DNA from 2 places in the Streptomyces sp. NRRL F-5650 genome. Region 2 is predicted to be linked to the other one. Evidence: predicted binding sites of a transcription regulator. Region 2 holds the regulator's gene; the other holds the start of a gene.
The links. The regulator HrcA, encoded in region 2, represses chaperone genes, less so after heat shock. The targets are predictions, from matches to a motif close to TTNGCACTCNGNNNNNCNGAGTGCNAA.
Positions count from the first base shown of each region.

Region 1: a site for HrcA is predicted at 1,885-1,911, ahead of groL (chaperonin GroEL). Genes of this name have one in related genera too.

Region 1 covers NZ_JOGV01000031.1:34,146-37,883, forward strand. Annotated here, with positions in the region: gene thrC (threonine synthase) at 1-733, shown strand, start outside; gene IG88_RS0124415 (MoaD/ThiS family protein) at 850-1,125, shown strand; gene IG88_RS0124420 (cold-shock protein) at 1,557-1,760, shown strand; gene groL (chaperonin GroEL) at 2,074-3,699, shown strand.
Region 2 covers NZ_JOGV01000009.1:90,634-94,371, reverse strand. Annotated here, with positions in the region: gene IG88_RS0110940 (DUF3097 domain-containing protein) at 1-529, opposite strand, end outside; gene IG88_RS0110935 (MBL fold metallo-hydrolase) at 564-1,307, opposite strand; gene hrcA (heat-inducible transcriptional repressor HrcA) at 1,465-2,481, shown strand; gene dnaJ (molecular chaperone DnaJ) at 2,482-3,621, shown strand.

The DNA.
Region 1 (3,738 bases), on a different contig from region 2:
GGCCGCCGTCTACGGCGGTGAGCTGGTCGGCATCGAGGGCAACTACGACGACGTGAACCGCTTCTGCTCGGAGCTGATCGGCGACCCGGCCGGCGAGGGCTGGGGCTTCGTCAACGTCAACCTGCGGCCCTACTACGCCGAGGGCTCCAAGACGCTCGCGTACGAGATCTGCGAGCAGCTCGGCTGGAAGCTGCCCGACCAGCTCGTCGTGCCGATCGCCTCCGGCTCCCAGCTCACGAAGATCGACAAGGGGCTCAAGGAGCTGATCGCGCTCGGTCTGGTCGAGGACCGGCCCTACAAGATCTTCGGCGCGCAGGCCGAGGGCTGCTCGCCGGTCTCCACGGCGTACAAGGCCGGTCACGACGTGGTGCGCCCGCAGAAGCCGGACACCATCGCCAAGTCCCTGGCCATCGGCAACCCGGCGGACGGCCCCTACGTCCTCGACATCGCCCGCCGCACCGGCGGCGCCGTGGAGGACGTGACCGACGAGCAGGTCGTGGACGCGATCAAGCTGCTCGCCCGCACCGAGGGCATCTTCGCCGAGACGGCGGGCGGCGTGACCGTCGGCGTGACGAAGAAGCTGATCGAGAACGGCCTGCTGGACCCGTCGCTCACCACGGTCGTCCTCAACACCGGTGACGGCCTCAAGACCCTCGACGCGGTGGCCGGCACCGGCCTCACCGCCACGATTCGTCCCAGCCTCGACTCCTTCCGCGCGGCCGGCCTCGCCTAGGGGCCCGGCTCCCTCGTTCTTCGGCCGCGGACCGCATGCGGCCGGCCGCGCCCGCGCGGCGGCGGCCGCACAACCGCCCCGCGCCCCCAGGCAAGACACCTGACCGGAGGTTCCACGTGAGCGTCACCGTCCGTATCCCGACCATCCTGCGCACCTACACCGGCGGCAGGGCCGAAGTCAGCGCCGAGGGGGCCAACCTCGGCGAGGTCATCTCCGACCTGGAGAAGAACCACACCGGCATCGCCGCCCGCGTCCTGGACGACCAGGGCAAGCTGCGCCGCTTCGTCAACGTCTACGTCAACGACGACGACGTCCGCTTCGAGCAGGGCCTGGAGACCGCGACGCCGGACGGCGCGGGCGTCTCGATCATCCCGGCGGTCGCCGGCGGCTGACCTCTGCGGCGCAGACCGCCGCAGATACACCTTGTAGTGCGTATTGCCCTCTCCGTGAGAGAAACGGAGGGGGCAATTCCATGGGATTGAGCGCGGTAGAGTTGGGGAACGCGCTCCCGATCAGCACAACGGGAACCGTTAATTCCTGCCGCCCGCCCGACAAGAAGCAGCCAAAGTGCGAGCGTGTTCTGCGGCTTTTGTTCCCTTTGCGTGCCCCGACTTGACCCGTATTCAGGCGAATTCTCGCTACATTCCGGACCGGGCGCGTCCAGATTTCTCGTCCGATTGACCTGTTGCAGACGGCAGTTGGACAGATACATTCAGCCGCGGTCGACGCGTTCCGGCGCACGCCCCCAGTCGTGGGGGGTGAGGTCTGACCCGGGTCCGCGAAGTGCGGATCTGTGCAAGGGCCAGTAATAGGGGAGTTAGGCATGGCTCAGGGCACCGTCAAGTGGTTCAACGCGGAGAAGGGGTACGGCTTCATCGCGGTCGACGGTGGTGCGGATGTTTTCGTCCACTACAGCGCGATTCAGATGGACGGCTACCGCACCCTCGAAGAAGGCCAGCGGGTCGAGTTCGAGATCTCGCAGGGTCAGAAGGGCCCGCAGGCCGACATGGTTCGCCTCAGCGCCTGAGACGCGCGGCCACCGCAGCACCCGGCCTTCGTCCGAAGGGCCCGTACCCACCGGGTACGGGCCCTTCGGCCTGTCCGCCGCCGGCCGGCCACCGCCCCTCGGCGAGCCCGCTTCGCGGGCGCACCTTGCACTCGGGCATGCCGAGTGCTAATCATTGGCGTTAGCACTCTGAAGGTGAGAGTGACAACGAAGGACCGGGTCGGTGAGGCCCGCGGGCCGGGTGGGGAAGGAACCACAAGGCCGGCGAGCCGTCCGTCGCGGGCGCGGGCGCGGTCCGAAGGAATCACCCCCAGTCCTGGAGGGACCACTTCACATGGCCAAGATCATCGCGTTCGACGAGGAGGCGCGGCGCGGCCTCGAGCGCGGCATGAACCAGCTCGCGGACGCCGTCAAGGTGACGCTCGGCCCCAAGGGCCGCAACGTCGTCCTCGAGAAGAAGTGGGGCGCCCCCACGATCACCAACGATGGTGTCTCCATCGCCAAGGAGATCGAGCTCGAGGACCCGTACGAGAAGATCGGCGCCGAGCTGGTCAAGGAAGTCGCCAAGAAGACGGACGACGTCGCCGGTGACGGTACGACCACCGCGACCGTCCTCGCCCAGGCCCTGGTCAAGGAGGGTCTGCGCAACGTCGCCGCCGGCGCCAACCCGATGGCCCTCAAGCGCGGTATCGAGAAGGCCGTCGAGGCCGTCTCCGCCGCCCTGCTCGAGCAGGCCAAGGATGTCGAGACCAAGGAGCAGATCGCCTCCACGGCCTCCATCTCCGCCGCCGACACCCAGATCGGCGAGCTCATCGCCGAGGCCATGGACAAGGTCGGCAAGGAAGGCGTCATCACCGTCGAGGAGTCCCAGACCTTCGGTCTGGAGCTGGAGCTCACCGAGGGTATGCGCTTCGACAAGGGCTACATCTCGGCGTACTTCGCCACCGACATGGAGCGTATGGAGGCGTCGCTCGACGACCCGTACATCCTGATCGCCAACTCCAAGATCGGCAACGTCAAGGACCTGCTGCCGCTCCTGGAGAAGGTCATGCAGTCGGGCAAGCCGCTGCTGATCATCGCCGAGGACGTCGAGGGCGAGGCCCTGTCGACCCTGGTCGTCAACAAGATCCGCGGCACCTTCAAGTCCGTCGCCGTCAAGGCCCCGGGCTTCGGCGACCGCCGCAAGGCCATGCTCGGCGACATCGCCATCCTCACCGGCGGCGAGGTCATCTCCGAGGAGGTCGGCCTCAAGCTGGAGAACGCCACGCTGGACCTGCTGGGCAGCGCGCGCAAGGTCGTCATCACCAAGGACGAGACCACGATCGTGGACGGCGCCGGTTCGGCCGACCAGGTCCAGGGCCGCGTCAACCAGATCCGCGCCGAGATCGAGAACAGCGACTCGGACTACGACCGCGAGAAGCTCCAGGAGCGCCTGGCGAAGCTGGCCGGCGGCGTGGCCGTCATCAAGGCCGGTGCCGCCACCGAGGTCGAGCTCAAGGAGCGCAAGCACCGCATCGAGGACGCCGTCCGCAACGCGAAGGCGGCCGTCGAGGAGGGCATCGTCGCCGGTGGTGGCGTGGCCCTGCTCCAGGCCTCCCAGGTCTTCGAGAAGCTGGAGCTGTCGGGTGACGAGGCGACCGGCGCCAACGCCGTGAAGCTCGCCCTGGAGGCCCCGCTGAAGCAGATCGCCGTCAACGGTGGTCTCGAGGGCGGCGTCGTCGTGGAGAAGGTCCGCAACCTGACCGTCGGCCACGGCCTGAACGCCGCCTCCGGTGAGTACGTCGACATGATCGCCGAGGGCATCATCGACCCGGCGAAGGTGACCCGTTCCGCGCTGCAGAACGCCGCCTCCATCGCCGCGCTGTTCCTCACCACCGAGGCCGTCATCGCCGACAAGCCGGAGAAGGCCGCTCCGGCGGGCGCCCCGGGCGGCATGCCGGGCGGTGACATGGACTTCTGATCGACCGGTTCCGGTTGATCGGCCGTCCCGTACGGACCG
Region 2 (3,738 bases):
GCCACTCCTTCGAACCCGGCACCAGGTGGTCGACGAGGACGCCCAGCCGCGCGTCCGGGCCCGGGGCGAAGTCGGCGACGATCGACGGGAGGTCGTCCACGCCGCCCAGGTACTCCACGACGACGCCCTCGATGCGCAGGTCGTCGCCCCACACCTTCTCGACCAGTTCGGCGTCGTGCCGCCCCTCGACGTAGATGCGCCCGGCGCGCGCCACCCGCGCCCGTGCGCCGGGGACGGCGACCGAACCGGACGCGGTGCGGGCGGGGACGGAGCGCGCCGGAGCGGAGGAGGACGGGCGGACCAGCGTGACCACCCGCCCCTCCAGCAGGAACCCGCGCGGTTCCAGCGGGAAGACGCGGTGCTTGCCGAAGCGGTCCTCCAGGGTCACCGTGCCCGCCTCGCAGCGGATCACCGCGCCGCAGAACCCGGTGCCGGGCTCCTCGACCACCAGGCCGGGGTCGGCCGGCACCTCGGGGACGGGCTGCGGTTTCTTCCACGGAGGGGTCAGGTCGGCGGAGTACTGGCGCATTCTGCCGACGATACGAGGAAGGCCCGCGCGATGATCAGCGCGACACGCCGAACCGGGCGGCCAGCGCGTCCCGTTGGGCCCGCACGAACGCCGCGTCCACCACCGCTCCGTGACCGGGGACGTACAGCGCGTCCTCGCCGCCCAGCTCCAGCAGCCGGTCCAGGGCTGCGGGCCAGCGGGACGGTACGGCGTCGGGGCCCGCCTGCGGCTCGCCGGACTCCTCGACCAGGTCGCCGCAGAAGACGACCGCCGGGTCGCCCGGCACCAGCACCGCCAGGTCGTGCCCGGTGTGGCCCGGGCCCACGTCGGCCAGCAGGACGTGACGGCCGCCGCCCAGGCCGAGTGTCCGCTCGCCGTGGACCTCGTGCCGGACGGGGACGAGCGCGTCGGCGGCCTCCCGCGCCGCCCGCGCGTCCAGCCCCTCGGCCGCCGCGTCCGCGCGCAGCGCCTCCCGCCCCTGTCCGCCCGGCGCGAACAGCGCGGCCGTACCCGCGGCGCCGTGAGCGCCGTACACCCGCGCGCCCTCGAACGCCGCCGCGCCGAAGACGTGGTCGAAATGCGGGTGGGTCAGCGCGAGATGCGTCACACGGCGGCCGGCGAGCCGTCGCGCCGCTCCGTGCAACCGGGCGCCCTCCGCCAGGCTCGACCCCGCGTCCACCATCAGCGCCGCGTCCGTGCCGCGCACCAGCCCCGCCGTGCAGTCCCAGCCCGGCAGCCGGCACCGTCCCACCCCGTCCGCCAGCCGCTCCCAGCCCAGCTCTTCCCAAGTCACCCTCACGGCGACGACGCTAACGGCTCGGCCCCGGCCTTGCCGGGGGCGTACCCCACAGCCGTACACTGGGCCGGGGAAGTCTGGCACTCGCGAGCCGTGAGTGCCAGGGCAGACAGGGCAGACAGGCCGAAACGGGCGGACGACAGCGGGAGGTGCGTGCCGCATGCTCAGTGAACGCAGGCTCCAGGTGCTGCGCGCCATCGTCCAGGACTACGTCGGCACCGAGGAGCCGGTCGGTTCCAAGGCCCTCACCGAGCGGCACAACCTCGGCGTCTCCCCGGCCACCGTGCGCAACGACATGGCGGCCCTGGAGGACGAGGGGTTCATCGCCCAGCCGCACACCAGCGCCGGGCGCATCCCGACCGACAAGGGCTACCGGCTCTTCGTCGACAAGCTGGCCGGCGTCAAGCCGATGACCGCGCCCGAGCGGCGCGCCATCCAGAACTTCCTGGAGGGCGCCGTCGACCTCGACGACGTCGTGGCCCGCACGGTGCGGCTGCTCGCGCAGCTCACCCGGCAGGTCGCCGTCGTGCAGTACCCGTCGCTGACCCGTTCGACCGTGCGGCACGTGGAACTGCTCTCGCTCGCGCCCGCGCGCCTGATGCTCGTGCTGATCACGGACACCGGCCGGGTCGAGCAGCGGATGATCGACTGCCCGGCGCCGTTCGGCGAGGCCTCGCTGGCCGATCTGCGGGCGCGGCTCAACAGCCGGGTCGCGGGACGCCGTTTCACGGATGTGCCGTCCCTGGTGGAAGATCTGGCGGAGCCCTTCGAGGCCGAGGATCGCGGTACGGTCTCCACCGTGCTCTCCACTCTCCTGGAGACGCTGGTCGAGGAGAACGAGGAGCGGCTGATGATCGGCGGCACCGCCAATCTGACCCGCTTCGGGCACGACTTCCCCCTGGTGATCCGGCCGGTGCTGGAGGCGCTCGAGGAGCAGGTCGTGCTCCTCAAGCTGCTCGGCGAGGCGAAGGATCCGGGCGTGACCGTACGGATCGGTCACGAGAACGCCCACGAAGGACTCAACTCAACGTCCGTCGTGTCGGTCGGCTACGGTTCGGGCGGCGAGGCGGTTGCCAAGCTCGGCGTGGTCGGACCGACCCGCATGGACTACCCGGGAACGATGGGAGCGGTACGCGCAGTGGCACGGTACGTCGGACAGATCCTGGCGGAGTCGTAGGTGGCCACGGACTACTACGCCGTACTCGGCGTGCGCCGCGACGCTTCCCAGGACGAGATCAAGAAGGCGTTCCGGAGGCTCGCCCGCGAGCTGCACCCGGACGTCAACCCCGATCCGAAGACCCAGGAGCGGTTCAAGGAGATCAACGCCGCCTACGAGGTGCTGTCGGACCCGCAGAAGAAGCAGGTCTACGACCTCGGCGGCGACCCGCTCTCGCAGGCCGGGGGCGGCGGTGGCGCCGGCGGCTTCGGCGCGGGCGGCTTCGGGAACTTCTCGGACATCATGGACGCGTTCTTCGGTACGGCGTCGCAGCGCGGGCCGCGCTCGCGCACCCGGCGCGGCCAGGACGCGATGATCCGCATCGAGGTCGAGCTGGACGAGGCGGCCTTCGGCACGACCAAGGACATCCAGGTCGACACCGCGGTCGTCTGCAACACCTGCAACGGCGAGGGCGCGGCGCCCGGCACGTCGGCCCAGACGTGCGACATGTGCCGTGGCCGCGGTGAGGTCTCGCAGGTCACCCGGTCGTTCCTGGGCCAGGTCATGACCTCCCGCCCGTGCCCCCAGTGCCAGGGCTTCGGCACCGTGGTGCCCACCCCGTGCCCCGAGTGCGCGGGCGACGGCCGGGTCCGTTCCCGGCGCACCCTCACCGTGAAGATCCCGGCCGGTGTGGACAACGGCACGCGGATCCAGCTCGCGGGCGAGGGCGAGGTCGGCCCCGGCGGCGGCCCCGCCGGCGACCTGTACGTCGAGATCCACGAGCTGTCCCACTCCACCTTCCAGCGCCGCGGCGACGACCTGCACTGCACGGTCACCATCCCGATGACGGCGGCGGCCCTGGGCACGAAGGTGCCGCTGGAGACCCTCGACGGCATGGAGGAGGTCGACATCCGCCCGGGCACCCAGTCCGGCCAGTCGATCCCGCTGCACGGTCGGGGCGTCACCCACCTGCGCGGCGGCGGCCGGGGCGACCTCATCGTCCACGTCGAGGTCACCACCCCGGGCAAGCTCGACCCCGAACAGGAACGCCTCCTGCGCGAACTGGCCAAGCTGCGCGGCGAAGAACGCCCGCAGGGGCAGTTCCAGCCTGGACAGCAGGGGCTGTTCTCGCGTCTGAAGGACGCGTTCAACGGGCGCTGACGCCGGGCTCGGTGGGCGTCGGTTTGTCGCGCGGGTGCGGGTGGTGGCCGGAGTCTGCCGGGGGTCCGGGGGTTGTCCCCGGGCAGGCACAGTCAGCCTGGACAGCAGGGGCTGTTC